Regions from separate parts of the Rahnella sp. EDr1-12 genome, predicted to be linked through region 1. Evidence: predicted binding sites of a transcription regulator. Region 1 holds the regulator's gene; each other region holds the start of a gene.

What was found. Region 1 encodes PurR, which represses purine synthesis genes. Its sites were predicted from a motif close to CANGCAAACGTTTGCNTG; they were not measured.
Region 2: the regulator PurR is predicted to act here: its motif matches at 5,794-5,811, upstream of ACO0U8_RS18590 (nucleobase:cation symporter-2 family protein).
Region 3: the regulator PurR is predicted to act here: its motif matches at 4,736-4,753, upstream of rbsD (D-ribose pyranase).
Region 4: the regulator PurR is predicted to act here: its motif matches at 1,781-1,798, upstream of serA (phosphoglycerate dehydrogenase).

The regions. Positions count from the first base shown of each region.
Region 1 covers NZ_JBLZNY010000001.1:526,931-534,525, forward strand. Annotated here, with positions in the region: gene ACO0U8_RS02310 (alkene reductase) at 1-86, shown strand, start outside; gene gloA (lactoylglutathione lyase) at 245-652, shown strand; gene rnt (ribonuclease T) at 755-1,471, shown strand; gene ACO0U8_RS02325 (Grx4 family monothiol glutaredoxin) at 1,598-1,945, opposite strand; gene ACO0U8_RS02330 (C40 family peptidase) at 2,405-3,319, shown strand; gene ACO0U8_RS02335 (YnhF family membrane protein) at 3,482-3,571, opposite strand; gene purR (HTH-type transcriptional repressor PurR) at 3,905-4,930, shown strand; gene punR (DNA-binding transcriptional activator PunR) at 5,128-6,033, opposite strand; gene punC (purine nucleoside transporter PunC) at 6,170-7,381, shown strand.
Region 2 covers NZ_JBLZNY010000005.1:27,967-35,561, reverse strand. Annotated here, with positions in the region: gene mscM (miniconductance mechanosensitive channel MscM) at 1-2,878, shown strand, start outside; gene ACO0U8_RS18595 (8-oxoguanine deaminase) at 2,922-4,280, opposite strand; gene ACO0U8_RS18590 (nucleobase:cation symporter-2 family protein) at 4,375-5,739, opposite strand; gene epmA (elongation factor P--(R)-beta-lysine ligase) at 6,007-6,984, opposite strand; gene frdA (fumarate reductase (quinol) flavoprotein subunit) at 7,267-7,595, shown strand, end outside.
Region 3 covers NZ_JBLZNY010000004.1:371,197-378,791, forward strand. Annotated here, with positions in the region: gene viaA (ATPase RavA stimulator ViaA) at 1-903, opposite strand, end outside; gene ravA (ATPase RavA) at 906-2,414, opposite strand; gene kup (low affinity potassium transporter Kup) at 2,682-4,550, shown strand; gene rbsD (D-ribose pyranase) at 4,765-5,184, shown strand; gene rbsA (ribose ABC transporter ATP-binding protein RbsA) at 5,192-6,697, shown strand; gene rbsC (ribose ABC transporter permease) at 6,704-7,595, shown strand, end outside.
Region 4 covers NZ_JBLZNY010000001.1:1,392,799-1,400,393, reverse strand. Annotated here, with positions in the region: gene ACO0U8_RS06620 (LysR family transcriptional regulator ArgP) at 1-641, opposite strand, end outside; gene rpiA (ribose-5-phosphate isomerase RpiA) at 869-1,531, shown strand; gene serA (phosphoglycerate dehydrogenase) at 1,881-3,119, shown strand; gene asr (acid resistance repetitive basic protein Asr) at 3,422-3,835, opposite strand; gene ACO0U8_RS06600 (5-formyltetrahydrofolate cyclo-ligase) at 4,094-4,690, opposite strand; RNA gene ssrS (6S RNA) at 4,729-4,912, opposite strand; gene zapA (cell division protein ZapA) at 4,960-5,289, opposite strand; gene ACO0U8_RS06585 (YecA family protein) at 5,543-6,115, shown strand; gene pepP (Xaa-Pro aminopeptidase) at 6,174-7,490, shown strand; gene ubiH (2-octaprenyl-6-methoxyphenyl hydroxylase) at 7,492-7,595, shown strand, end outside.

The DNA of each region.
Region 1 (7,595 bases):
AATCTCATGCACCGCTTAACGAGCCAAAACCCGAAACCTTCTACGGCGGCGACGCTCAGGGTTATACCGATTACCCGACCCTGTAATGATATAAAAGTTATCTCCACTTTTCGGCGACCGATGCCCTCCGGCCGCCGTTTTTTTGGTCAGAGATCCAGCAGCTGTTCGGGGTTTTACAGACAAAACCGCCGCTATCGGTTAGGCTGAAACTGATTATTCTCATCCTGCAAATAAAGAGGAACCTATGCGTTTACTCCATACCATGCTTCGCGTTGGCGATTTACAACGCGCAATCAGCTTCTACACCGACGTTTTAGGCATGCGCCTGCTGCGTACCAGTGAAAATACGGAATACAAATATTCGCTGGCTTTTGTTGGCTACACGGATGAAAGCGAAGGCGCAGTCATTGAGTTAACCTACAACTGGGGCGTTGACAGCTATGACATGGGCACTGCCTATGGGCACATCGCGTTAGGCGTGGATAACGTGGCGCAAACCTGCGACGACATCCGTAACGCAGGTGGCAAAGTCACCCGTGAAGCGGGCCCGGTCAAAGGCGGCTCCACCATTATCGCTTTTGTTGAAGATCCGGACGGCTACAAAATCGAGCTGATCGAATCCAAACACGCAGGCCAGGGTCTGGGCAACTGATCCGTTGCGTGCAGTCTCAGGGCGCGAAAGCGCCCTTTTTTTTGCCCACTGAAATGTCGAATATTCGCCACACGCCTGCAACTCGCGGCAAAATTTGTCATAATGTGCGCTGAATTCGATAAAGATAAGAAACTAATGGCCGAGAATAGTGACATTAACGCCCTGAGAGGCCGTTTTCGTGGTTTTTATCCGGTAGTGATCGATGTTGAAACTGCCGGATTCAATGCCAAAACTGATGCGCTGCTGGAAATTGCCGCCATCACGCTAAAAATGGACGAAGACGGCTGGCTGGAAAGCGACGAGACGGTCCATTTCCACGTCGAGCCTTTCGAGGGTTCCATTCTGGTGCCAGAGGCGCTGGCGTTTAACGGTATCGACCCGACAAATCCGTTGCGTGGTGCGGTCAGCGAATATGACGCCCTGCATGAGATTTTCAAAGTCATTCGTAAAGGGATGAAAGAGCAGAACTGCAACCGCGCGATCATCGTGGCGCACAACGCCAATTTTGATCACAGCTTCCTGATGGCCGCCGCCGAACGCGCCGGGCTGAAACGTAACCCGTTCCATCCGTTCGCGACCTTTGATACCGCAGCGCTGAGCGGGCTTGTTCTCGGGCAGACGGTGCTGGCAAAAGCCTGTATCAGCGCGGGGATGGTCTTTGACAGCAGCCAGGCGCACTCCGCCTTGTATGACACAGAGCGCACGGCTGAACTGTTCTGCGAGCTGGTAAACCGCTGGAAGCGCCTGGGCGGCTGGCCGCTGGCCATCAGCGCCGAAGAGCAGGAAGACGAAACCGCATCAGAAGAACATCAGCAGTAAGCGGTTGACGTGAAGGAACACGCTGACGGACAAACAGGCCGGACGCATAAAAACAAAAAGAGCGACGCAATGTCGCTCTTTTTATTGTCATCAGCAGCCCTGAAGGCGGCCAATTTCCGCTGCTGATTACTCTTCAGATTCAGAAGATTTGTATTTCTCAGCGGTTTCTTTGATCAGCTGTTGCAGTTCGCCACGCTGATACATTTCAATCACGATGTCACAACCGCCGACCAGTTCACCATCAACCCACAGCTGCGGGAAGGTAGGCCAGTTAGCAAATTTTGGCATCTCTGCGCGGATATCCGGGTTCTGCAGGATATCGACGTAAGCGAAACGTTCACCACAGGCAGACAATGCCTGAACTGCTTGTGCAGAAAAACCGCAGCTTGGCAGTTTTGGCGAGCCTTTCATGTACAGCAGAATCGGGTTTTCAGAAACTTGCTTCTGAATTTTTTCAATTGTTGGAGTGGTCATTTCTTGCTTCCTCAAGCCGGTACAGGCTGTCACGGTCATTACTCTTCACGCGCAGCACAAAAAAGTGCTGAATCACATTGCCCTCTATTGTAACGATGGCAGCTATCAGATAAAAACGCCATTTTTTGCAGGGTCTTTCGCAATACTGACATTTTATTTCACTATTTTAAGTGCCTGCGTGCGGGCTCACTAAAATAAAGATTCATCGAGAATAACATTTTTGGCGATGACATTAACCAGGGATTTGCATTTCGCCATGGTTTAACACAAATATTAACCTACTGAAAAATGGTCATTTTATTCACTAAAAATGGCGTTTATTTCGACGTTTTAAAAGCTATTAACTTTTTCTCACAATATGATCTAGAATCGATGCAATTCGTGCTGTTTTGTCTGGTTCTTTTAGGCAATACTCTGACATCTCTGATGTTTAACCTAACCACCTATGGTAACGAAGCTATGCGCTTACTGTTCACGCTTTTTGTGCTGCTCTTTACCCAGCTGTTTCTGAATATTGCTCATGCGTCACCGCAGAGTCGTGTTTCTGCCGATCAGCGAAAGAGTCATGTTAATCAGGTTGCCCCTGAGGAACGTCGAAAGCGAAAAACGGTTGCAGCGAAAACCACTAAAAAAACCAAAGTGGCACCGGTGAAAGAACAACAGAGTCAGGAAAAAAATGCCAGGAAGAGAGTCAAAAGCACCGAACTGGTGACGCGAAAGGCCTCTTCTGTCAAAACAGTGAAAACGACGCGAGCTGAAAGTAAGGCCGAGAGTAAGAAAGAAAAATCACTCAAAACCACCAGAGCTGAAACCAAAGCAGATAAGAAAAGTAAAACCCGGGCTTTGGCGAAAAACGCCACTGTAAAGACCAGCAAGAAAGAAGCGTATGGCCGACACCGAAAAGGCAAGAAATTAGCCGAAGAAGACAGCAAGCCCATTACGTTAAGCGCAACCCACAAGAAACGTTATCAGCATGCTCAGCAAACGGCGATGACCAAGCTGATGCACCAGGTCGGCAAACCTTATCGCTGGGGTGGAACCTCCCCCAATACCGGTTTCGATTGCAGTGGTTTAGTGTATTACGCGTATAAAGATCTGATTCGTATCAAAATGCCACGCACTGCCAACGAGATGTACCACCTGCGCGATGCCGCACCGGTGAAACGCGGTGAACTGGAGTCCGGCGATCTGGTCTTCTTTAGAATTAATAACCGTGGTGCCGCGGACCATGTCGGGGTATACGTAGGTAACGGCAAGTTTATTCAGTCTCCGCGTACCGGTGAAGACATCAAAATTACCTCACTGGGCGACGATTACTGGCAAGATCATTATGTAGGTGCACGTCGGGTAATGACCCCGAAAACGATCCGATAATAAGCAGTTCGTTAAATTTGAAGTTCCGCTAATCATCACTGAATAGCATTTAACGAAGCGTTTGTGCAGGGAAGAATGTCGGCGAAAAGGTCAGTGTGCAAAATTGAAAAGGGCGATCCCTGTATCAGGGTTCGCCCTTTTTGTTGCCCGATGACAGAGCTTTTAGTTCATCACTGCGGTGAAGCTGAAAGCGATAATCATAAGCAACGCGCAAACGGTGGTAATCAACGACAATTTCAGATTACTGTCCATAAAACCCCCTTACGGATCAATTGTGGCGTTTCATTAAGCCACATAAAATGTGTGCCAACGCATTTTCTCATACTTCATCGCTAAAATCCCGCGTTGATTCATGCGCGATATTCCACAATAACACTTCCACTTTGCTGCATTATAAGAGAAAATTGTCGGTTACCACGCCTGTGTGCCGGTCGATTTCACCCGAGAGCGTTTTGCGCCTCACTCTGACGAATCCACCCAACGATTTCACTGCCTTTTTAAAAGTCCGCAGTGAAATCCACGCAAGCAAACGATTAACATAATGCTAACGTGCTGAAACACGTGAGTTCAGGAGTCATTGTTTACATGGCAACGATTAAAGATGTCGCTAAGCGCGCTGGCGTTTCCACCACAACCGTGTCGCACGTCATCAATAAAACACGTTTCGTCGCCGAAGACACCAAAACCGCGGTTCTGCTGGCTATTAAAGAGCTTCACTACTCGCCAAGCGCCGTTGCGCGCAGCCTTAAGGTCAATAACACCAAAACCATTGGCCTGCTGGCGACCTCAAGTGAAGCGCCCTACTTTGCCGAAGTCATTGAAGCCGTTGAAAACAGCTGTTTCTCCAAAGGCTACACGCTGATTTTGTGTAACTCGCATAATAATCTGGAGAAACAACAGGCCTATCTGCAAATGCTGGCGCAAAAACGCGTCGACGGCTTGCTGGTAATGTGCGCGGAATATCCGGATGAACTGCTGAATATGCTGGAAGAATACCGCTCCATTCCGATGGTCGTCATGGACTGGGGCGAGGCGCGCAAAAACTTCACTGACAGCATTATCGATAACGCCTTTGAAGGCGGTTATATGGCCGGTCGTTATCTGATTGAACGCGGGCATCGTGATATTGGCGTGATCCCAGGGCAACTGGCGCGTAATACCGGTGGCGGTCGTTTCCAGGGTTTCGTCAAGGCGCTGAACGAAGCCAACATTCCTCTGCGCGAAGAGTGGGTGGTTCAGGGTGATTTCGAACCGGAATCGGGTTATCAGGCGATGCACAAAATCCTGATGCAGAAACAGCGCCCTACCGCTGTTTTCTGTGGCGGTGATGTGATGGCGATGGGGGCTATCTGTGCGGCAGATGAGCTCGGTTTACGCGTACCGCAGGATATTTCGGTGATCGGATATGACAATGTGCGAAATGCGCGTTACTTCTCTCCGGCATTAACCACTGTGCATCAGCCGAAAGAGCGTCTGGGCGAAATGGCGTTTACCATGCTGCTGGACAGAATTATCAGCAAACGCGAAGAATCACAGACCATTGAGGTCCATCCCAAACTGGTCGAGCGCCGGTCAGTAGCCGACGGCCCTTTCCGCGATTATCGCCGTTAACAAAAATCTGACGCCTGCCTGTGCAGGCGTTTTTTCTCGTCCCGATCAATACTGGCTTCCGGTATCAGCAGCGTTTAAGCAGCGACGATGAGGGTATTAACTCCTGGCAGGCCAATGCGGGGGTAAGAGTTACGTTCTGACCAAACATTTATCACACCAGCCAACATCCGCCTCACATAGAGGTGGATGTTTTTTTTCTAATCCCGTAACCATTCCTGATTCATCGTTTCTGTATCGCCCATGTATTCCAGCAGCCAGGCCAGCGAAGGAGAGGAATTACTCTGATCCCACGTCAGGCAACACGGGCTGTCAGGGAACGTATTCTCCAGCGCCAGAACCTGTAATTTTTGCTGTTCAATCTGATGACTCACGCGATGAACCGGCATCATCCCTACGCATAAACCTTCGCTCAGACATTCCAGCGCACAAGTCCAGTCAGGCACGACCAGGCGCCGCTGATTATCCAGCGTCCAGGTATCACGCTTGGGTAAGGTGCGCGAAGTATCCTCCAGACACAGCGCCGGATAAGGCCGCAGTTGGTCATCGTTCAGTGCGCCGGAAAGTTGCGCAAGCGGATGCTGAGGGCTGACGACACAGTGCCAGTCCATAAAACCCATATCGCGAAAACTGAAACGCCCGCCCACCGGCACCGCCCGCGTCGCGCCAATTGCCACGTCTGCGCGGCCATCGACCAGCGCATCCCAGACGCCGTTAAATACTTCGGAATGAATGATAAGTTCCGTATCGGGGAAATGACGGTAGAAATCGAGCACCAGCCGCCGCGTTCTGGCGGGTTTCACAATTCGGTCTACCGCCACCCGCAACTCGCCACGCCAGCCGTTTGCAACCTGCTGGCACTGCCGACGCGTAGCTATCATTTTTTTTGTCAGAATCCGTGCTTCATCAACGAAAACTTTTCCGGCAGGCGTCAGCACCACGTCACGGTGACGCCGTTCAAACAAAGGAACAGCCAGCCAGTTCTCCAGCTGACGAACGGTATAGCTGATGGCAGAAGGCACACGGTGAAGATCCTGCGCTGCTGCGCTGAAACTACCGGTACGTGCTACCGCATCAACTACTTCAAGGGCGTATTCTGACCACATCACTTAGCCTTCAATATTTTTCACAGCAGATTGCAAATATTAGCGTTTCACAAGACTGTTATCAAAGCGTTAAACTCTGCATCCCAACTGTTTTCTGCATCACATCATCTGCAATACATAAATTAACGAGACAAAAATGAAACCCTCCTTTGGATTTATGCTCTATCTCGCCGGATTGAGCATGCTCGGCTTTTTAGCCACAGATATGTATCTTCCCGCCTTCAGCGCGATGCAAATCAGCCTGATGACCAGTCCGGGCATGATCAGCGCCAGCCTGAGTATTTTCCTCGGCGGTTTCGCGATCGGGCAACTGCTCTGGGGCCCTCTCTCCGACCGCATTGGCCGTAAACCGGTGCTGATTATCGGCCTGACGCTGTTTGCCATTGGCTGTCTGGGTATTTTGTGGGTGGAAAATGTGCGTGCGCTGCTGGCGCTGCGTTTCTTACAGGCCGTTGGTGTGTGTGCCGCCGCAGTCACATGGCAGGCGATCGTCGTTGACCGTTTCTCCCCGGATGTGGCGAAAAAAACCTTCGCCAGCATCATGCCGCTGGTCGCACTCTCGCCGGCTCTGGCACCGCTGCTCGGCGCATGGGTACTGAATCACTTTGACTGGGAAGCGATTTTCGCTCTGCTGACGGGGGTTACGGTGATCCTCCTTATCACCACGTTGACCTTGCGTGATAAAAAGCACGCAGAACATCCGCCCGAAAATAAAGCCGGTTTTGGTACTTTGCTCACTTCCCGTATTTACACAGGTAATGTGATGATTTACGCCGCCTGCTCTGCGGGTTTTTTCGCATGGCTGACCGGTTCACCGTTCATTTTGAGTGATATGGGTTACACACCGGCGGTTATTGGCCTGAGCTACGTACCGCAGACAATCGCGTTCCTGCTGGGGGGTTTTGGTTGCCGGTTAATGATCAGCAAAATGGATGGCAACAAAATTCTGCCATTTTTATTAGCAGGTTATTGCCTGAGCGTTGTCTGGCTGTTTGTTATTGCGATGTTCACCGATGCCGGTTTGGTGAGTCTGCTGATTCCGTTCTGTTTGATGGCTTTGGTGAATGGTGCAATCTATCCAATTGTCGTCGCAAATGCATTAATGCCATTTCCTGCTAATACAGGCAAAGCCGCCGCGTTGCAGAATACCCTTCAGTTAGGGCTATGTTTTATTGCCAGTCTGATGGTTTCCGCATTTATTGCGCAACCTCTTATGGCGACAGTTACCACCATGCTGTCTACACTCATCTTGGTAGTTTTAGGTCGCTGGTTGTCACAGCGACAAACAAAACGCCAGGCTGACAGCGAAGAGTCCTGTCAGCAGACTGAAGCACGCTCTACTCACTGATCGCAATAATGACCTTGAGTTACAATCACTTAAAGGTCATTAGTGCTCAAGTCGATTAACTATTGAGAATGCATGCAGGCGAGCCTATACTCAATAAAACCTCTAAAAATAACACTTTTACAAAATCTTTATTACAAGCTTTTGTGTGCTACGCGGATCGCGTCACACTATTATTTCAAGGATGATTGACCTGTAAACCTGTTGGTTTGCAGGG
Region 2 (7,595 bases), on a different contig from region 1:
GACTGCGGCGGCCACATCGTCCATCCTCGCGCAAGCCCAGCTGAGCGCACTGCAGGCCGAATCTGCCGCACGCAAGGCGAAAGTGGATGAGCTTGAACTGGCACAGCTTTCTTCCAATAACCGGCAGGAACTGTCGCGGATGCGCGCCGATCTCTACAAGAAGCGCGCCGATTATCTCGATCAACAATTGCAGGCTCTGCGCAATACGCTGAACAATCAGCGCCAGCGTGAAGCGGAACAGGCGCTTGAAAAAACCGAGCTGCTGGCGGAACAGAGCGGCGAACTGCCCCACTCCATCAGCCAGCAGTTGCAATCCAACCGTGAACTGTCGCTGGCGTTAAATCAGCAGGCGCAGCGAATGGATTTGATCTCCTCCCAGCAGCGTCAGGCCGCCGCGCAAACGCAGCAGGTGCGTCAGGCGATCAATACCATTCGCGAACAGGCACAGTGGCTGGGCGCATCCAATCTGTTAGGTGAAACGCTGCGGGCGCAGGTTTCCCGTCTGCCGGACATGCCAAAACCGCAACAGCTCGACCGCGACATGGGTCAGTTGCGCGTTCAGCGTCTGCACTATGAAGATTTACTCGATAAGCAGGCGGTTTACCGCCAGGGGCGTCAGGACGACGGCAAACCGCTGACGGCTGCGCAGCAAAAAATTCTCGACGCGCAGCTTCGCACCCAGCGCGATTTACTCAATTCACTGCTCTCAGGCTGTGATACGCAGATTCTCGAACTGACCAAACTGAAAGTCGCCAACAGCCAGCTGGTGGAAGCGCTGAACGACGTCCATGAGGCCGCGCACCGTTATCTGTTCTGGGTGGCCGACGTCAGCCCGGTCGGGCTTTCCTACCCTGTCATGCTGGCGCATGACGTGAAACGCCTGGTGTCCCTCGACTCCCTGAGCCAGCTCGGCGGCGCATCGATGATGATGGTCACCAGCAAAGAAACCTTGCTGCCGCTGTTTGGCGCACTGATTCTGGTCATTATCAGCATCAGCTCCCGTAAGCACTATTACGCCTTTCTGGCGCGTGCCAGCAGCAAAGTCGGCAAAGTCACGCAGGATCACTTCTCGCTGACAATGCGCACGGTATTCTGGTCGATTCTGGTGGCGATGCCGCTGCCGGTGCTGTGGGCGGCTCTGGGCTTCGGGCTACAAAGCGCCTGGCCATATCCGATTGCCGTGGCGATTGGCGATGGGGTTACCGCAACGCTGCCGATTCTGTGGGCGTTCATGGTGAGCGCCGCGCTGGCGCATCCGCAGGGGTTGTTTGTCACCCACTTCGGCTGGCCGCAGCGCGCCGTTTCCCGCGCGTTGCGCTACTACGCGTTGTCTATCTGGGTGATAGTGCCGCTGATCATGGCGCTGATTACATTCGATAATCTCAATGACCGCGAATTCTCCAACACCCTGGGCCGTCTGTGCTTCGTCATTCTGTGTCTGGTGGTGGCGCTGGTCACTCACAGTCTGAAACGTGCGGGGATCCCGCTGTACCTTGATAAAAAAGGCAACAGCGAGAACATGCTCAACAATACGCTGTGGTGGATGCTGCTTGGCGCGCCGATAGTCGCGGCACTCGCCTCCCTGATGGGCTTTCTCGCCACCTCACAGGCATTACTGGCACGTCTGGAAACCTCGGTCGCCATCTGGTTTGTGCTGCTGGTGATTTATCACATCATCCGCCGCTGGATGCTGATTCAGCGCCGCCGCATTGCCTTTGAACGCGCCAAACAGCGTCGGGCCGAAATGCTCAATCAGCGCGCCCGTGGCGAAGAAGACGCGAATCACGCCAACAGCAGTAACGAAGGTACGGTTGAAATTGAAGAGCCGGTCGTCGATCTGGATGCCATCTCCGCGCAGTCACTTCGTCTGGTGCGTTCGCTGCTGACGCTTATCGCGCTGATCTCGGTGATCTTCCTGTGGTCGGAGATCCATTCGGCCTTCTCATTCCTGGAAAATATTCATCTCTGGCAGGTGGCGTCCACCGTTCAGGGCGTTGAGAGCATGCAGCCGATCACGCTGGGATCGGTGTTGATCGCGATCTTAGTGCTGATCATCACCACGCAGCTGGTGCGTAATTTACCGGCGCTGCTGGAACTGGCGCTGTTGCAACATCTGGATCTGACACCGGGTACCGGTTACGCCGTACTGACCATCACCAAATATGTGCTGCTGCTGATCGGCGGGCTGGTGGGCTTCTCGCTCATTGGCATCGAGTGGGCAAAACTGCAATGGTTAGTCGCTGCGCTGGGTGTGGGGCTTGGATTTGGTTTGCAGGAGATTTTCGCCAACTTTATTTCCGGCCTGATCATTTTGTTCGAGAAACCGATCCGTATCGGCGATACCGTGACGATCCGCAACCTGACGGGCAGCATCACTAAGATCAACACCCGTGCCACGACCATTGCCGACTGGGACCGTAAAGAGATTATCGTGCCGAACAAGGCCTTTATCACTGAGCAGTTCATCAACTGGTCGCTGTCGGATTCCGTGACGCGTGTGGTACTGACCGTACCGGCTCCGTCGGAAGCCAACAGTGAAGAAGTGACTGAAATCCTGCTTAACGCCGCGCACCGCTGCTCCCTGGTGCTCGACACCCCGGTGCCGGAAGCCTATCTGGTGGATTTGCAGCAGGGGATCCAGATTTTCGAATTGCGTATGCATGCCGCTGAAATGGCGCACCGTATGCCCCTGCGCCACGAAATTCATCAGCTAATTCTGGCCGGATTCCGCGAGCACGGCATTACGCTGCCCTTCCCGCCATTCCAGGTGCGAATGGAAACATTGCACCGCGCGCAAAATGGCAACAACGCGACCTTTACCAGCAGCAGCGGCAGTGGCCGCAGCGGTACAAGCTCGCGTTCGCCGGGCGATTTATAAACCTAAAAGGGCAGATTTCTCTGCCCTTTTTTACGCCCTGAGTTTACAGATCCGCGATCAGCGCCGCCGCGGCTTTACGGTGTCGTGATATCAGCGATGCCATATCCATATCCACAATCTGGCCGTCGATGACGCGCCATTTTCCGCCGACCATCACGCGATCGGCTTTCTCCGCGCCGCACAGTAACAAGGCGGCAATGGGATCATGGCTGCCGCTGAAACGTAACTCGTCAAGTTTAAACAGCGCCAGATCGGCCTGCTTGCCCACGGCGATCTGTCCGATATCATCACGCCCGATAAGCGTCGCCGAACCCCGCGTCGCCCAGCCCAGCACTCTTTCCGGCGTCACATATTCCGCACCGTATTTCAGCCGTTGCAGATACAGTGCCTGCCGCGCTTCGTACATCAGATTCGAGGCGTCATTTGATGCAGAACCATCAACGCCCAGTCCAATCGGCACGCCTGCGGCCTCCAGGTCACGCGTCGGACACATGCCGGACGCCAGCCGCATATTCGACACCGGGCAATGACAGATGCCGGTTCCTGCCGCGCCGAGGCGGCGGATTTCATCGTCGTTAAAGTGAATGCCGTGCGCCAGCCACGTCCGGTCACTCAGCCAGCCGACGCTTTCCAGATAATCCACCGTGCGCAGGCCGAACATCTTCAGGCAGAACGCCTCTTCATCCAGCGTTTCCGCAAGATGCGTGTGTAAACGGACATCTTCCCGCCGGGCCATCAGGGCGCTTTCGCGCATAATTTCTGTCGTGACGGAAAAAGGCGAGCACGGCGCCAGCGCAATCTGCATCCATGCCCCTTCGCCGCGCTGGTGATAGCGGTCAATCAACCGCTGACTGTCGCGCAAAATGGTTTCGCCCGACTGAACCGTCTGTTCCGGTGGCAGCCCGCCCTGCGCTTCACCGAGGCTCATTGAGCCCCGCGTCAGTAAAGCACGCATGCCCAGTTCCCGGACCACGTCCACCTGCACATCGATAGCCTCTTCCATCCCTTGCGGAAACAAGTAATGGTGATCTGTGGTGGTGGTGCAGCCAGACAGCAACAGTTCGGCCATCGCCACGCGGCTTGCCAGCCCGAGCGCTTCAGGCTGCAAACGCGCCCAGACCGGATACAATTTTTTCAGCCACGGAAATAACGGCACATTGACCACGGGCGCCCAGGCCCGGGTCAGTGTCTGATAAAAATGATGGTGGGTGTTAATCAGGCCCGGTAGCAAAACACTCTCTGAGGCATCAAAAATATGATCCACCGGTTGTGAAGGTGGCTGGCCGGGGGGCAGCAATTCGACGATTTTCGCGCCTTCGATGACAATGCCCCCGCGTGCTTCCAGGGTGTTTGAGGTAAAAACAGCCAGCGGATTTTTGATCCACGTGCGTAGCTCTGACATATCTGACGTCCTTTTTTGGTCCGGATGTAACTTCAAAAAGTGAGTCAGCTCAGTTATGCCCTGTCTGCTGATCCAGGGGCGCAGGCGCGGTATATCAGTGAACTTTCATTTCCTCTGCGAGCACGCTGACGCGTTCTGCGGGCATCAGTAAATTGAGCAGGATGGCGACAACACCGCCGCTGGTGACCGCATGCCCAAAGATATTGCCGACGATCGGCGGGAATTGCCCCAGCGCTTCGGGTACCGCTTCAATGCCCAGACCGATACCGAATGAAATGGCGATAATCAGCATTTCACGGCGTCCTACCGGCGATTGGGTCATGATGCGGATGCCGGCGGCCACCACGCTGCCAAACATCACCAGCGTCGCCCCGCCCAGCACCGGCGCGGGTATTTGCTGCAGAATGCCGCCGATAAACGGGAACAACCCCAGCACAACTAAAACGCCGCCGATGTACATGCCGACATAGCGACTGGCGACGCCGGTCATCTGGATCACGCCGTTATTCTGCGCAAACGTGGTGTTCGGGAATGACGAAAACATCGCCGCAATCATACAACTGACGCCGTCCGCCAGAATTCCGCCCTTGAGGCGTTTACGGAAGCTTTCCCCTTCAATCGGCTGCTGTGACAGCATGCAGTTTGCGGTCAGATCCCCAACCGCTTCCAGAATGCTGATAAAGGAAACCAGCGCGATGGGAACGAAGATGATCCAGTCAAACCTGAAGCCGAAGCGGAATAACTGCGGCAGCGCAAACCAGTCACCCTGTAGCGGTTTCAGTGGCAGATGCCCGCTCAGGTACGCCGCAACGCAGCCCACCACGATGCCTGATACGATGGAAGACAGACGCACCCAGCGCACGTTGATTCGGTTACAGGCGACGATAACCAGCAGCGTCAGCGCCCCAAGGCCAATATTGACCGGTGCGCCGAAATTCGCCGCGCCGTGTCCGCCAGCCCAGTCAGTAATGCTGACTTTAATCAGGCTGATGCCAATCAGCGCGATAACGGTACCGCTCACCAGCGGGGTGAAAACCCGGCGCATCTGACCAATAAATCGGCTGACCAGCAGCGGAATGAAGGCTGCCACGAAGTTCACACCAAATATCATCGCCATAATGTCTTCGGGGGATCCGCCACGGCTTTTCACCAGCAGCCCTCCGGACAAGATCACCCCCAGAAAAGCAAAGCTGGTGCCCTGCAGGCAAATCATGCCCGCGCCAACCGACATAAACCGGCGCGCCTGAAGAAAGGTTCCGATGCCTGAAGCCAGCAGCGACATGCTGATCAGATAAGGTAAATAGGCGTTCAGCCCGAGAACCGAGCCGATAATCAGCGGCGGAGTGATGATCCCCACCACACTGGCAAGCACGTGCTGAACCGCCGTGAGGAATGCCGGCGCCGGTGCGATACGCTCTTCCAGTCCATAAAGCAGTTCTTTTTCATTGGATTCAGACATAACGGGTTTCCGGGATAATGAGTGATAACCCTGTTATGCATAAAGCAGGCCAGTGACGAAAAAATTTGCCTTAACGTCCTGCAACGCCCGGTTTCTGCGGCCAGCCGAAAAAGAGGCGCACTGAAACTTTAAAATCAGTGTTGCGCCATTTGGGTACTTTTGTTTCATGAAATGCGCGGTTAACGGGTTTATGCACAAAAAAAGGGCAAGGGAAAAAGGAAGGGAAGATAAAAAGTCCTGACCGGGCGGTCAGGACTCAAACACTGATCAGGCGCGCGTCACCGGGAACGCCAGCACGTCGCTCAGGCTGGTAGCGCCGAGCGCAATCATAATCAGGCGGTCAACGCCCAGCGCCACACCGGAACACTCCGGCATACCGTGTTCTAACGCATCCAGCAGGTTGTTATCGATAGGATGCTGCGGCAGGCCGCGCGCTGCTCGCTTGCGGTTGTCCTGTTCGAAACGCTGACGCTGTTCACGCCCATCCGTCAGTTCGCGGAAACCGTTCGCCAGTTCAATGCCTTTGTAATACACCTCGAAACGCTCGGCCACGCGATGATCTTCCGTGCTGATTTCCGCCAGAGAGGCCTGCGTCGCCGGGAAGTGATACACGAACGCGGGCTTGTCGCGGCCTATGTGAGGTTCCACGCCCATGGTGAACAACAGTTGTAATAATGTGTCGCGGTCTTCTTCGGTGTCAGCAATATTCGACAAATCCAGCTTCGCTGCCGCTTCGCGCAGTTCCGCTTTGTCGGCAGACAACGGATCAACATTCAGATGGCGGGTGAACGCCTGCTGGTAGGAGAGCGTTTCTGCACTGTTGCAGTCGAGTACCTGTTGCAGTAAATCATCCACTTCATTCATCAGCCGGTACATGTCATAACGCGGACGGTACCACTCCAGCATCGTGAACTCAGGATTGTGATGAATGCCGGCTTCTTCGTTGCGAAAACTGCGCCCCATCTGATAAATAGGACCGCTGCCCGCCGCCAGTAAGCGTTTCATGTGGTATTCCGGGCTGGTCATCAGATACAGCGTTTTGCCCTCTGCGGCTCCGGGCCCGACGAAACGCGTCTCGAAAGGCACCAGATGAATATCGGTCACCGTGGCCTGGCTCATGGCTGGCGTTTCCACTTCCAGCACGCCGCGATCGGCAAAGAAACGGCGGATCTCAGTGAGGATAGTCGCACGCTTCAACAGATTGGCGATGGAGGCGCTGGGTTGCCAGCTGGCTGTTTCGCTCATGGTGATTTACTCCGAATGCAGAAAAGTCATGCAGTCTACCTGCATCCCTGTGGGCAAACAAATATCTCATTTTGCGAAGCACAACGCAGAGAAAGCCTAAATCCGCGTTCACATCAAATTACCCCTTCTACCCCTTAGGTATACTAATTCCCTTACAAACAATAAGAATATTACCCTCTGGGACAGTGCCTGTATGTCATCAGGGTTCACTAAGCCTTCGATTCCGAAGGCGTTTCGCGGGTGTTTCAAACCCGATCTTTTTGATGATAGTGGAGGAATGCAGTGCAAACCTTTAACGCCGATATTGCAATTATAGGTGCAGGTGGGGCGGGTTTACGCGCAGCAATAGCCGCAGCGGAAGCCAATCCTGACCTGAACATCGCATTGATTTCGAAAGTGTACCCAATGCGCAGCCATACTGTCGCCGCCGAAGGCGGTTCTGCCGCGGTGACGCAGGATCATGACAGTTTTGATTTGCACTTCCAGGATACCGTTTCCGGCGGCGACTGGCTGTGTGAACAAGATGTGGTGGATCATTTCGTTCATCAATGTCCGACAGAAATGGCTCAGCTGGAAATCTGGGGCTGCCCGTGGAGCCGCAAAGAAGATGG
Region 3 (7,595 bases), on a different contig from region 1:
TTGCAGGCGGTAAGTCATCAGGCGTTTTTCCAGCAAACGGCGATAAAATTCGAACTCCAGTTCGGGGATCCCCAGCGTGCCCAGTTCGGTGGGCATCAGTCGCAAGATATCATCGCTCTGATGGATGCCATTTACTTCTTCCGGCACCGTAGCGGGTTCGCGCACCATCAGGCGGTGCGTCTCCATTTTAGCATCTTCATGTGGACTGGTTTTGACCGTCTGGCTGCGTCCGAGTTGTTCGGCCAGACGCATCAGTTCAGGCTGCTGTTGCAGGAACGCACCGAAGCGCGCCAGTGACTGAATGTCACCGCGCAGGCGCTTTCCTTTACTCATGTCCCACAGACGGCCTGCCGCGGTATCGTTCTCCGCTAATAAAGGAGACAGCTCGCTGCTTAGCTCCAGCCGTTGCAGTAATTCTTCCTGCAATTTCTCCTGTTCCTGTTCCAGTAGCTGATGATGAACGTTCACCGTCTGGAAGGTCAGGTTCAGGCGCCAGCGCTGAAGAAACAGCGTTTGAAAACTGTTACCGGTCTGCGCCGTACGCGAGGCTTCATTATTTTCCTGTAACGTGCGGGCTTCAGTGGTGAAAGGCGAATTGTGGCGGATTAACTCATCAATAAGTGCCGGTAGCCCGGTCTGGAAGGTGGTGACATCCCTCTGCTGACAGTGCTGATAAAGGTAGAATTCTTTCGCCAGATCCGGCGGTACGGGCGTTTCGTGGATCCTCTGACGCAGCCGTAACTTCCATTCAGGAAGATCTTTGGTCAGTGCGCGCTTCAGCCGGGGAAACTTCTCGAAAAACACCGACAGCGCAGGCGCGGCCAGAAGCCCCACAATAAGTTCTTCGATGATTTCCGTTTCGCTGATAGCCAGCAGCAGATCCAGAGATTCCAGGCTGAACATGGTTAGTGTCCGCTGAACGTCTGTTGCTGATGGCGTAACTGCTCGGTGACCTGCAACAGACTGGCTTCGATTTTTGCCATCCATTCTGCCGGTACAAACAGACAGTTTTGCTGCTGGCTGAATTCCTGCCGCTGCCGGGTCAGTTTTGCCGTCAGATCGCTCAGCGTATTCTTCATTTCGTCAGGCACGGCGATATGTTCATTGCCCGGCAACGTCAGCGGCGTGCTTTGACGGCTGACGTCCAGCACCAGCAGTTGCTGTTTATCATCAATCTCAGCATCAAGGGTTTGCGCAAAACCAATACCGTTCAGTTTGGCTTTCAGGATGCCGCCTTTATTGAGCCACTCTTCCAGCGCCTTGTGGTCGAAGAGCAGATGCGTGACCTTGATTTCATGCAGGTGCAAAGGCGTTTGCAACAACAGCGTCAGGCTGCTGGCGGAAAGAGTGTCTGGCAGGCTGTGCTGAGGTTTACGGCTGAAAATTCCGGCTTTTTTGCTCAGTTTGATCGACTGGCGCGAGCTTTGTTGCTGCTGATATTGCATCCATTGCTGATCCAGTTGCTGGATTTTCATCAGGAGCGTTTGCTGATGATAAGCCTGCTCGGTGATCAGCTGTTCAATCTGAGTTTGCAGAAGATGATAGGTATTGAGGTCATGCCACAGGCAGTCTTTCAGCAGGATCAAATCGACAGGTGTGATGGTGTTTCGTCCGCTGAAAAAGGCGCAGGCCTGCAACAGGCGCAAGGCTTTCTTCCAGCGCCGATCCGACACATACGGCGCTGTATCAAGGGCATCAAGGCGCTGACGAAGCTGGAATACCAGTTCAAAGCACTCGTCCGGCAGACTGACTTTATCTATCTCGCCTTGCCATTGCTGATACTCTTCATCGCTGATGCTCAGAGATTCAGCCACCGGATTGGCGCTTTCGTTAGTCCTGCTGGTCAGCAGGGAGCGGAAATTTTGCTTATCCTGTACCTTATCGAGCCACAAACGGATAAGCATGCGGTCGTATAACGCTTCCAGGCTGCCGTCGGCTTCGGGCAATTCATTGGATGCGCTGACCAGCAAACGTAAAGGGATCGCCTCTTCGCGTTCGCCATTACGAAAGCGACGTTCGTTAATCGCAGTCAGCAGGGTATTGAGGATGGCGGGACCCGCTTTCCATATCTCATCAAGGAAGACGATTTCTGCTTCCGGCAGATACCCTTCGGTAAGACGCAGATAACGGCCCTCATCTTTCAGGGCCTGAATCGAAAGCGGACCAAAGACTTCTTCCGGCGTGGAAAATCGCGTCATCAGATATTCAAAGGCGCGTGCATGGCGGAAGGCATACTTCAGACGACGGGCGATCAAACTTTTCGCAATGCCCGGCGGGCCTAGCAGAAAAACGCTTTCACCGCACAGTGCGGCCAGCAGGCATAAACGAATGGCGTCCTGTCGTTCGTACAAGCCATGTTCCAGTGCGTTAGCAAGACGGGCGATCCGTTCTGCCAGAAGGGGAGATTGCGCCATACTGTCTCTTCCGGTTTCCATTTAGATATTGAATAGTGTACTGGCTCGCAGCGATAAGCCATGATTATTTTTCACTGTATAGCTTGTTGATTACTAAAAATTTTCTATTATCAGAATTGTGACCTCGTTCATCTGAACGCCGGTTTAGCTGCACATTTAAGGGTAGGCAATCTGATTTATTCGTGCATACTGTGCGCCTTTTAGTGGGCATCATTGGACTGAGCGCACGCATCGCTTACGGATGTTCGAGCAAAAAAGAAACGAAATATGAGCACTGAACATAAACGGTCACTCCCAGCAGTAACCCTGGCCGCCATTGGTGTGGTCTATGGCGACATTGGTACCAGTCCTCTCTATACCTTAAGAGAGTGTTTTTCCGGACACTATGGTTTCAATGTTGAGCCTAGCGTCGTATTTGGTTTTCTTTCTCTGATTTTCTGGATGCTGATCCTGATTGTGTCGCTCAAATACCTCACTTATGTGATGCGGGCGGACAATGCGGGCGAAGGCGGTATTTTGACGCTGATGTCTCTGGCGGGCAGGAATACGTCCTCACGCACCACGGCGGTTCTGGTGATCCTCGGCCTCATCGGGGGCAGCTTCTTCTATGGTGAAGTGGTGATCACGCCGGCCATCTCAGTGCTTTCCGCGATGGAAGGTCTGGAGATCGCGGCACCGTCCCTTGATCCTTACATCGTTCCTCTTTCTATTACTGTCCTGACGTTGCTTTTCATTATTCAGAAACACGGTACCGGTATCGTGGGTAAACTTTTTGCCCCGGTAATGCTGGTGTGGTTCCTGACGCTGGCGGTTCTTGGCGTGAACAGCATCATGCAGAACCCGGAAGTGCTGCGTGCCATGAACCCGATGTGGGCAGTTAACTTCTTTATTGAGCATAAATCCTTCTCCTTCCTGGCACTCGGCGCGGTGGTTCTGTCGATTACCGGTGTGGAAGCGCTGTATGCCGATATGGGTCACTTCGGGAAATTCCCGATCCGCCTGGCCTGGTTCACCGTGGTACTGCCGTCTCTGGTTCTGAACTATTTCGGTCAGGGCGCGCTGCTGCTTAAAAATCCGGAAGCGATCAAAAATCCCTTCTTCCTGCTGGCTCCTGACTGGGCGTTGATTCCGTTACTGGTTTTAGCCACGTTAGCGACCATTATCGCTTCTCAGGCGGTGATTTCCGGTGTGTTCTCCCTGACGCGTCAGGCTGTGCGACTGGGCTACTTACCGCCAATGCGCATCATCCACACCTCGGAAATGGAAGCGGGTCAGATTTACATCCCGGCCATAAACTGGTTGCTGTATTTCGCGGTGGTTATCGTTATCGCCAGCTTCGAGCACTCAAGCAATCTGGCGGCGGCGTACGGTATCGCCGTGACCGGCACCATGGTGCTGACCAGCATTCTCTCCTGCACGGTGGCGCTGAAAAACTGGCACTGGAAACCGTTCCTGGTGGGGATTTTGCTGATCGGTCTGCTGTTTATGGATATTCCACTGTTTGCCGCGAACGCCACGAAACTGTTCTCCGGTGGCTGGTTGCCGCTGACGCTCGGTTTGTGCATGTTTATCGTGATGACCACCTGGAAAAGCGAGCGCTTCCGTCTTATGCGCCGTATGAACGAACACGGGAATTCTCTCGAGGCAATGATCGCTTCTCTGGAGAAATCGCCGCCGGTTCGTGTTCCGGGCACCGCGGTCTACATGTCCCGTGCCATCAACGTCATTCCTTTTGCCTTACTGCACAACCTCAAGCACAACAAAGTGCTGCATGAGCGGGTGGTCTTGCTGACGCTGCGAACGGAAGATGCGCCTTATGTGCATAACGTCCGGCGCGTCACCATCGAGCAACTGTCGCCAACGTTCTGGCGGGTGGTGGCGAGTTACGGATTTAAAGAAACGCCGAATGTGGAAGAGATCTTCCATCGCTGCGGTCTGGAAGGGTTGCCGTGCCGGATGATGGAAACGTCGTTCTTTATGTCGCACGAATCGCTGATCCTGACCAAGCGTCCTTGGTATCTCTACTTCCGCGGTAAGCTGTTTATGGCCCTGAGCCGAAACGCCCTGCGCGCGCCAGATCAGTTTGAGATCCCGCCGAACCGCGTTATCGAACTGGGTACTCAGGTGGAAATCTGACGTTCACTTGAGTCTCTGACAGGGTACCTTCGGGTACCCTGTTTTGTTTGCGCGTAATCCTTTCTGAAACGACTAACTCAAATTGCCCTCTGATTTCTGAATCATTCAGCGAAACGTTTCGACGCTGATCACAATTCCATCACATCTTCGTTGCCTTGTGCGGACATTTTCATAAACTCATCCGTGAGCGAAACGTTTCGCTGTAGGAGTCAAAATGAAGAAGTCACCGCTGTTAAATGCCGAAATCTCAACTGTTATTGCCCGGTTAGGTCATACCGATCACCTGGTTATTGGCGATGCCGGACTTCCGGTGCCAGCAGCTTGCCAGCGCATCGATCTGGCGCTAACCCAGGGAGTTCCCACCTTTTTACAAGTCTTAGAGGTAGTGACACACGAGATGCAGGTTGAGCGGGCTATCCTCGCAGAGGAAATCCTCACGAAAAATCCTCAACTCCATGAAGCGTTACTCGCCCGATTGACACAACTCGAACAACACCAGGGAAACACCATTGCTTTGGATTACGTCAGTCATGAGGCATTCAAAGCGCAAACCGAAAAAAGTCGGGCTGTCATCCGCAGCGGGGAATGTTCGCCGTACGCGAATGTGATCCTGTGTGCCGGCGTAACCTTCTGAGGCCTTTATGCAACCTTTGCTGCAACTGACAGGGATTGATAAAGCCTTTCCCGGCGTAAAAGCACTTTCCGGCGCGGCGCTCAGCGTTTATCCGGGACGTGTTATGGCGCTGGTGGGTGAAAACGGCGCGGGTAAATCCACGATGATGAAAGTGCTGACCGGCATCTATCAAAAAGATGCCGGTTCAGTGCATTTCCTCGGAAAGGAAACGGTGTTTAACGGTCCGAAAGCGTCGCAGGAAGCCGGGATCGGTATTATCCATCAGGAATTAAACCTGATCCCTCAACTGACCATTGCCGAGAATATCTTCCTTGGCCGCGAGTTTGTGAACGGTTTTGGCCGCATCAACTGGAAAAAGATGTATGCCGAAGCCGATAAACTGCTGGCGCGCCTGAATCTGCGTTACAAAAGCAACCGGCTGGTGGGGGATTTATCCATCGGCGACCAGCAAATGGTCGAGATTGCCAAAGTGCTGAGCTTTGAATCCAAAGTCATCATTATGGATGAACCGACGGATGCCCTGACCGATACTGAAACCGCCTCTCTGTTCAGCGTCATTCGTGAGCTGAAAGCGGCTGGCTGCGGTGTGGTGTATATCTCCCACCGTATGAAAGAAATCTTTGAAATCTGCGACGACGTCACCGTTTTCCGCGACGGGCAGTTCATCGCTGAGCGTCCGGTCAGTTCGCTGGAGGAAGACACGCTGATTGAAATGATGGTTGGCCGTCGCCTCGAAGAACAATATCCCCGCATTAATCATGAACGCGGTGCGCTGCGTTTGCAGGTGCGTAATGTCAGCGGGCCCGGCGTGGATAACGTCAGCTTTGATCTGCACAGCGGCGAAATCCTCGGCGTTTCAGGGTTGATGGGTGCGGGTCGTACCGAACTGATGAAAATCCTGTATGGCGCGTTGCCGCGCAAAAGTGGCAACGTTTCACTGGATGGCCGCGAAGTGGTGACTCACTCACCGCAGGACGGGCTGGCGAACGGCATCGTTTACATTTCCGAAGACCGCAAACGTGATGGTTTAGTGCTTGGGATGTCAGTGAAAGAGAATATGTCGCTGACAGCGCTGCGTTATTTCAGCCACGGCGGCGGACGTCTCAAACATGCTGATGAACAACAGGCTGTCGGAGATTTCATTCGTCTCTTCAATATTAAAACGCCATCGATGATGCAGCCTATTGGCCTGCTCTCCGGTGGTAATCAGCAAAAAGTGGCGATTGCCCGCGGATTAATGACGCGGCCAAAAGTCCTGATCCTCGACGAACCGACGCGCGGCGTTGACGTCGGTGCAAAAAAAGAAATTTACCAGCTTATTAACCAGTTCAAGCGCGAAGGGCTAAGCATCATTTTGGTTTCCTCAGAAATGCCTGAAGTCATTGGCATGAGTGACCGGGTTCTGGTGATGCACGAAGGTCATTTAAGCGGTGAATTCCCGATAGAACAGGCTACGCAAGAAGTGTTGATGGCAGCCGCTGTCGGCAAGCAATACCGCGTGACGCAGGAGTAATCAGATATGAGTTCTCAGACATTATCAGCCAAAAAGCGCTGGATCAGTAAAGAGTGGTTGTTGGAGCAGAAATCTCTGATTGCGCTGCTGGTGTTGATTGCCGTTGTCTCTTCAATGAGCCCGAATTTCTTCACAGTGAATAACCTGTTTAACATTCTTCAGCAAACCTCTGTTAACGCCATTATGGCCGTGGGCATGACGCTGGTGATCCTGACATCGGGCATTGATTTATCCGTCGGCTCTTTGCTGGCGCTGACCGGTGCGGTTGCCGCCTCGATTGTCGGGCTGGAAGTGAATGCCTTTGTAGCCGTCGGCGCCGCGCTGGCGCTGGGGGCGGCGGTGGGTGGCGTCACCGGTATGATTGTCGCCAAAGGTAAAGTGCAGGCATTCATCGCCACGCTGGTCATGATGTTGCTGCTGCGCGGTATCACGATGGTGTACACCAACGGCAGCCCGATCAGCACCGGTTTTAATGATGTGGCAGATGTCTTTGGCTGGTTTGGTATCGGTCGCCCGCTGGGTATTCCGACACCGGTCTGGCTGATGGCCGTGGTGTTTATTGCAGCCTGGTACATGCTGCATCACACCCGGTTAGGGCGCTATATCTACGCGCTGGGCGGTAATGAATCCGCGACGCGCCTGTCAGGTATCAGCGTTGATAAAGTTAAAATTATCGTCTACTCCCTGTGTGGTTTGTTAGCCGCTCTGGCCAGTATCATCGAAGTGGCACGCCTGTCTTCTGCGCAGCCTAACGCGGGTACCGGTTACGAGCTGGATGCTATTGCCGCTGTTGTTTTAGGGGGGACCAGCCTGTCCGGGGGTAAAGGACGCATTGTTGGAACGCTGATCGGTGCACTGATCCTTGGCTTCCTGAATAACGGTTTGAACTTATTAGGTG
Region 4 (7,595 bases), 870 kb from region 1:
AAATCGAAGTTCTGTTGCAGGAAGGCCTGATGCATATCGTCGAGGTGGTCAAACGCCACCGCAGGCGCTTTCAGCAAGGCGGAGCGGGTGACGCCGTTCGGGAAGTAGCGATCGGCAAAGGGTTTGGAACCGACAAACAGATAGTCCAGCGCGCCCAGTTGATCGACCAGACAGCTCGGCAGCGGCTGTGGCTGAATACTCACCGCACCGACCACTTCACCGCGACGCAGACGTTCCTGCGTGCGTGTTTCATCTTCGACCTGCAAATTCAGGCGGATAGGGGAGTCGACCAGCACCGATTTCAGCGCGGGTAACAACCAGGTCGCCAGACTGTCGGCGTTGACTGCCAGCGAAAGCAGCAGTGGCGTATCATTACTGTCGCTGTTGCTGTCACTGCCCAGCCACTCTTCTTCCAGCAATTCCACCTGATGCAGCAAGGCCAGTAATTTCTGTCCCTGCTCGGTCGGGCGGGGTGGAACGGTACGCACCAGCAGCGGTTGGCCGAATAAATTTTCCAGTTGCTTAATACGCTGAGAGACGGCCGATTGTGTGATGCAAAGCTTCTGTGCGGCGCGTTCAAAACCGCGCTCACGGATGACCGCGTCCAGTGCCTGCAACGTTCTATAGTCCGGGCGTTTCATCGGAGTTCTGTCCCTTGGGTTCAATATTATCCGGACACTATGCCACAGTTTGTCAGTTTTTGTGGTGAGGAAAATCTTGGTGTTTGCAGCGCAATTGCACTTAATAAGTGTGAGCTTGTCACGCTCTTGGCTGCCCAATCTGCCGGGACATGCTTTATAATCACCGGCACAATTCGTTTCACCGAACTATTCACGCCACTTTCGGGTTATCAGACAGAGAAGCCATTATGACGCAGGAAGAATTGAAGAAAGCAGTCGGCTGGGCCGCACTGGATTACGTCACGCCGGGCACCATTGTCGGTGTTGGTACCGGATCCACCGCCGCGCATTTCATTGATGCACTGGGGTCCATCAAAGGCCAGATCGAAGGCGCAGTCTCCAGCTCCGACGCGTCTACCGCAAAACTGAAAAGCCTTGGCATCCATGTTTTCGACAGTAACGAAGTCGATTCGCTGGATGTGTATGTCGACGGCGCAGATGAAATCAACGGTTCAATGCAAATGATTAAAGGCGGCGGCGCAGCGCTGACCCGCGAAAAAATCATTGCGGCGATTGCCAAAAAATTCATCTGTATTGTGGATGCCTCCAAGCAGGTCGATGTGCTGGGTAAATTCCCGCTGCCGGTGGAAGTGATCCCGATGGCGCGCTCCTATGTTGCACGTGAGCTTGTGAAACTCGGCGGCCTGCCGGAATACCGTCAGAATGTGCTGACAGATAACGGTAACGTGATCCTCGATGTGCATAACCTGAACATTCTGGATGCCGTCGCGATGGAAAATAAGATCAACAGCATTGCCGGTGTGGTGACCGTTGGCCTGTTCGCCAACCGTGGCGCAGACGTGGCGCTGGTCGGGACTTCCGAAGGCGTGAAAACCGTTAAACTGAAGTAATGACGATATAAGCAGAAGATCTGGCTGCTTTAGCCCAAAGCAGCCAGCCTCCGCCTTGTCATCCCGCTGTCATAACGCAATGTTATGAAGATGATAATTTTCTGGTTGAATCATCTTTTCTTCAAAGGCTTTAATTTGGTGACTTATGTCACATTTCAGTATTTCTCCTCCTGAACGTCTGGCGCTGTAAAATCTAACCAGCATGAAATGCTAAAAACCAACAGGCATGGTGAGCCTTCTGCTGCCTGGCAGGCAATCGTTTGTATTGATGATGGCGGATTTTTTGTTATGTTGGCTGTGAGCAATCACCTCGCAGTTCGAATTCAGCCAGAAAATATAGGGTCGGGAAATGGCAAAAGTATCACTTGAGAAAGACAAGATTAAATTTTTGTTAGTGGAAGGCGTCCACCAAAGTGCGGTTGATACACTCCGTGCCGCGGGTTACACCAATATTGAATTTCACAAAGGTGCTTTAGATACAGAATCGCTCAAAGAGTCGATTCGTGATGCGCACTTTGTTGGACTCCGATCGCGTACTCAGCTGACCGAAGAAGTGTTCCAGGCAGCAGAAAAACTGGTGGCTGTTGGGTGTTTCTGTATCGGGACCAATCAGGTTGATCTGAAAGCCGCCACGCGTCGCGGTGTTCCGGTGTTCAACGCACCGTTTTCTAACACCCGCTCAGTAGCCGAAATGGTGCTGGGTGAAATGTTGCTGATGATGCGCGGTATTCCTGAAGCGAATGCGAAAGCGCACCGTGGTATCTGGAACAAGCTGGCCGTCGGTTCATTTGAAGCACGCGGCAAACGTCTGGGTATCATCGGTTACGGCCATATCGGTACGCAGCTGGGCATCCTGGCAGAAAGCCTCGGGATGCGCGTGTTCTACTACGACATCGAAAGCAAATTGCCGTTGGGTAATGCGCAGCCAATTGCTTCGTTGCAGGAACTGCTTAATACCAGCGACGTCGTGACGCTGCATGTGCCCGAAACCGCCGGGACAAAAGACATGATTTCTGAAGTGCAGCTGGCGCAGATGAAGCCGGGCGCGCTGCTGATCAACGCCTCGCGCGGCACGGTCATCGACATTCCTGCTCTGTGCAATGCACTGCGCAGCAAACATCTTTCTGGTGCGGCGATCGACGTCTTCCCGGAAGAGCCAGCGACCAACAGCGATCCTTTCAATTCTCCGCTGTGTGAATTCGACAACGTGCTGCTGACGCCGCACATTGGCGGTTCGACCATGGAAGCGCAGGAAGGTATCGGCCTCGAAGTGGCAGGCAAACTGGCGAAATACTCTGACAACGGTTCAACACTGTCAGCGGTTAACTTCCCGGAAGCCTCTTTGCCAGCACACACTGAGAAAGCCAGCCGTCTGTTGCATATCCACGAAAACCGTCCGGGCGTGCTGACCAGCATCAACCAGATTTTTGCGGAGCAGGGCATCAACATCGCCGCGCAGTATCTGCAAACCAGCCCGGAAATTGGTTATGTGGTTATCGATGCGGAAACAGATATCGCGACGCTGACTACCGCGTTACAGCTGATGAAAGCGATCCCGGGAACCATTCGTGCCCGCTTGCTCTACTGATCGTATCAGCCATAAATGACAAAGCCGCCGAAAGGCGGTTTTTTTGTGTCTGGATAAAGTGGTGTGTCAGGTTTTTAAGCGTCCTGGAAGGCGCTTCATGTTTCAGAAGTAAAAGGAGAGGGTGATCAATCCGCAGAGGATCATGGATGAAAAGGTGATTTCGAACAGGTAGCGGCGCAGCATCATCTGTCAGTACCTCCGGATAGACACTGAAGAAAAAAACACCCGGCGAACCGGGTGTTAAATTATTCAGTCTTGATAAATGTGAGCAGATGCGTTCACAAAGACTTCTGGTTTACTTCTTATGCTGCTGGTGTTGCTTTTGCAGCCGGAGCAGCTTTCTTAGCATGTTTCACGTGTTTCTTGGCAGCCTGGGCTTTCTGAGCAACCGGAGCCGCTTTCTTAGCGTGTTTCACGTGTTTCTTGGCAGCCTGGGCTTTCTGAGCAACCGGAGCTGCTTTCTTAGCGTGCTTCACGTGTTTTTTAGCCGCTTGTGCTTTCTGAGCCACTGGCGCTTTTTTGGCTGCTTTTTTGTGTTTCTTGGCTGCCTGAGCTTTCTGAACAGGTTTCTTGTGGGCTTTATGCTTGGTGGCATGAGCCGGAGCCGCCGTTGTTGTGGTCGCAGCAGGCGCCGGAGTTGCTGTAGTTTCAGCAGCGAAAGCGACAGAAGACAGGCCCATTGCAGCGGCTACAACCAGAGCTAATACTTTTTTCATCGTTTATTCCTCAAGAATTTTGGTTTGTGTGTCTACCCCACTGCGGGGCCGATGAGAGAATAGTATGCGTGTCGGCTCAGGTTGTCCGTGAGTGAATGGTTTCGGCGTGTAACGCTATGTATAAATGAAAAATAACATGTATTTCAATGCGTTGATTGGGTTGTATGTATTGTGGCTGGTTTTTTAGAGACTTAGTTACAACATACTGAAGAGGGTGATACGCTGTCATGTGCAGGCATCAGGATCCGGGACGGTTTTTTACCACGTCCATATTTTTCCGGGTGTAATGACTTCCGGCAAAGGTACGTCCCAGTGCTCGGCTGGCAACGCATCGACCTGCTGACAGTCATGCGCTAACCCAATCGGATAGGGCCCGCCATCCTGCCAGTGCTCCAGCGTGCGGTCATAAAAACCTCCGCCCATACCCAGGCGCTGCCCGTGATTGTCGAACGCAACCAGCGGCGTCAGGATAATATCCAGTCGTGAGAGTGGAATCACCTGCGTGACATCCAGACCTGGTTCGAGGATCTTCAGACGATTGCGAACCAGCGGTGTATCCGGCGCATAGCGCAGAAACAATAAATGATGAGGCGAAAACGGATGCAGAACCGGCAGGCAAAGTTGTTTGCCTTCCTGCCATAAACGCGCAATCAACGGGGCGGTATCCAGCTCACCGTCAAAAGACAGAAACACAGATACTGTTTTAGCTGCCTGAATTTTGGGATGCGAAACGATACGTTCTGCCGCCTGAAGGGCGAAATCAGCTTGCTGCTCGGGTGTCAGGTTTTTTCTGCGTTGGCGTATTTCGGTGCGAAGGTGTTGTCTTGCTGAAGCGTACTGGGGTGTGTGCGACATAGATACATTGACCAGGATGGGATGTACCGAAAGAAAGGGGAATCTCCGAGATGCCGTCGCAGGCTGTAACCCTTGAACCCATGGTTCAAGGTGAACGTGCTGTCGCAATCTTTAGGCTTCTCGGACGGACCGAGCATGCGCACCGATTACGGATCATCACATTCTGTTGGTACTAATTATCGGCTCAGGGGACGGGCCCGCTGGCGAACATCTCAGAGAAATTTTTTACCGTTTCTGACGACCTGTGACCAGTCAGTCAGCAACGCGTGTTATTCGAAAGGCGCCCCTTCACGTTCAGAGATCCGGCCTTGTTCGAGCAGTGCCTGCTCGATGGTTTGTTGCAGCATCCGGATACGTTGTTCCATATTGGATGCGTAATCGCGAGTTTTCAACCTTTCCTGAGCAAGTTCGTGACATACGTTCAATGCCGCGATGAAAACCAGTTGCTCTGTATTGGTGACTCTAGTGCGAACTTTCAGATCTTGCAACCGCTGATTAAGATCTTCAGCTGCCAGATTCAGTGCTTCCTGTTGTTCTGGCGGACAATTCACTCGTAAAGAGCGACCAAAAATTTGAATATCTACCGGTTGTGCAGACATGCCACCTTCCTGCTAATTTATTCGTCCGCCCCAACGTGACCACTACGACCTGGCGCAGGATGTTGGAAGCGGGCGCCACTATAACTATCTCAATACCAGGTTACAACCCCATGGCTGGCTGACTGCTGCCCGATTGTTCAGAGCAGGTCATTCATACCTTAGTACGCCCAATCACAGGCTGCTAATCTGGTACTACGACAGACCTTGGTGGTAGCATAACACGAACTTATCCAGCCAACGATGGCGAATGCGCATGTCTATTGAGAATACTTACCCTACTTACGATTCGTTGGATCAAAACCTGAAACAACAATCGGTTGCTTTAACAGCGGCAGAAATGCACGGGCTGATCAGTGGTTTACTGTGCGGTGGCAACCGCGACGGTAGCTGGTTGACTCTTGTGCATGATCTTACCAACGAAGGCATGGCCTTCCCACATACGCTGGCCGATTTGCTGCAGCAATTGCGTAAAGTGACGTCAGATACGCTGGAAGACGACAGTTTCGAATTCAAAATCATGATGCCTGACGATGAAAAAAGCATCTTCGAACGCGCGGATGCGCTGGCCGGCTGGGTCAACCATTTCCTGCTAGGTCTGGGCATGATGCAACCTAAACTCGCCAAAGTGAAAGGCGAAGTCGGTGAAGCCATCGACGATTTGCGCAGCATCGCGCAATTAGGTTACGACGAAGATGAAGATCAGGAGCAATTAGCGCAGTCTTTAGAAGAAGTTGTGGAATACGTCCGCGTGGCGGCCATTCTGTGCTTTGGCGAATTTGGCCACAGCCTGCCGACCGCCCCGGAAAGTCCGCGTACATTGCATTAAGTTTTTCATGAATTGTTTCATAACAACACATTAAAACGATTTCAGGAGAGCAGGTGAGATGACTCAGCAAGAATTTGAGAATCGTCGTCAGGCGCTTTTAGCAAGGATGGCTCCGGGCAGCGCAGCAGTGATTTTTTCCGCCCCCGAAGCACCGCGCAGCGCTGACAGTGAATACCCGTATCGTCAGAGCAGTGATTTCTGGTATTTCACCGGTTTCAACGAGCCGGAAGCGGTACTGATTCTGGTCAAAAGTGATGAAAATCATAACCACAGCGTGCTGTTCAACCGCGTGCGCGATCTCACTGCTGAAATCTGGTTCGGGCGCCGTCTGGGGCAGGATGCTGCACCGGCGAAGCTTGGTGTCACCAAAGCGCTGCCTTTTGATGACATCAATGACCAGTTGCATCTGCTGCTCAACGGCCTCGATGTGGTTTACCACGCGCAGGGCGATTACGCTTATGCCGATGAAATCGTTAACCGTGCAATGGAAAAACTGCGCAAAGGCTTCCGTCAGAACTTGTCTGCACCGGCTACCGTCACTGACTGGCGTCCGTGGGTACATGACATGCGTTTGTTCAAATCTGTTGAAGAAATCAGCGTGATGCGCCGCGCAGGGCAGATCACCGCCCTGGCTCATACCCGTGCGATGGAAAAGTGTCGCCCTGGCATGTTTGAATACCAGCTTGAAGGCGAAATTCATCACGAGTTTACCCGTCACGGTGCGCGTTATCCTTCCTACAACACCATCGTAGGCGGCGGCGAAAACGCCTGCATCCTGCATTACACCGAAAACGAATGCGAACTGCGCGACGGCGATTTAGTGCTGATCGACGCCGGTTGTGAGTACAAAGGCTACGCAGGTGACATCACCCGCACCTTCCCGGTAAACGGCAAGTTCAGCAAAGCACAGCGCGAAATCTACGACATTGTGCTGGCATCTGAATACAAAGCGCTGGACGTGTTAGGGCCCGGCAGCAGTATTCAGGCCGCCACCGAAGCCGCTGTTCGCGTGATGATTGAAGGTTTGGTCAAACTCGGCGTAATGAAAGGCGACGTTGAGACGCTGTTCGCCGAGCAGGCACATCGCCAGTTCTTCATGCACGGTTTATCTCACTGGCTGGGGCTGGACGTTCATGACGTCGGCCACTACGGCTCTGTTGACCGCAGTCGTACGCTGGAACCGGGCATGGTGCTGACCGTTGAACCGGGGCTGTATATCGCGCCGGATGCGGACGTACCGGAAGCGTACCGCGGCATCGGTATCCGTATTGAAGACGACATTCTGATCACCGCCACCGGCATTGAAATCCTGACCGGCGATGTAGTGAAAGAAGCCGATGATATTGAAGCATTAATGGCGGCGGCACAGAAATAATATGAGCATCGTAATTGTTGGCGGCGGAATGACCGGTGCAACATTGGCGCTGGCGATTTCCTCGCTGACGCAGGGGCGTTTGCCGGTGCATCTGGTGGAAGCCAC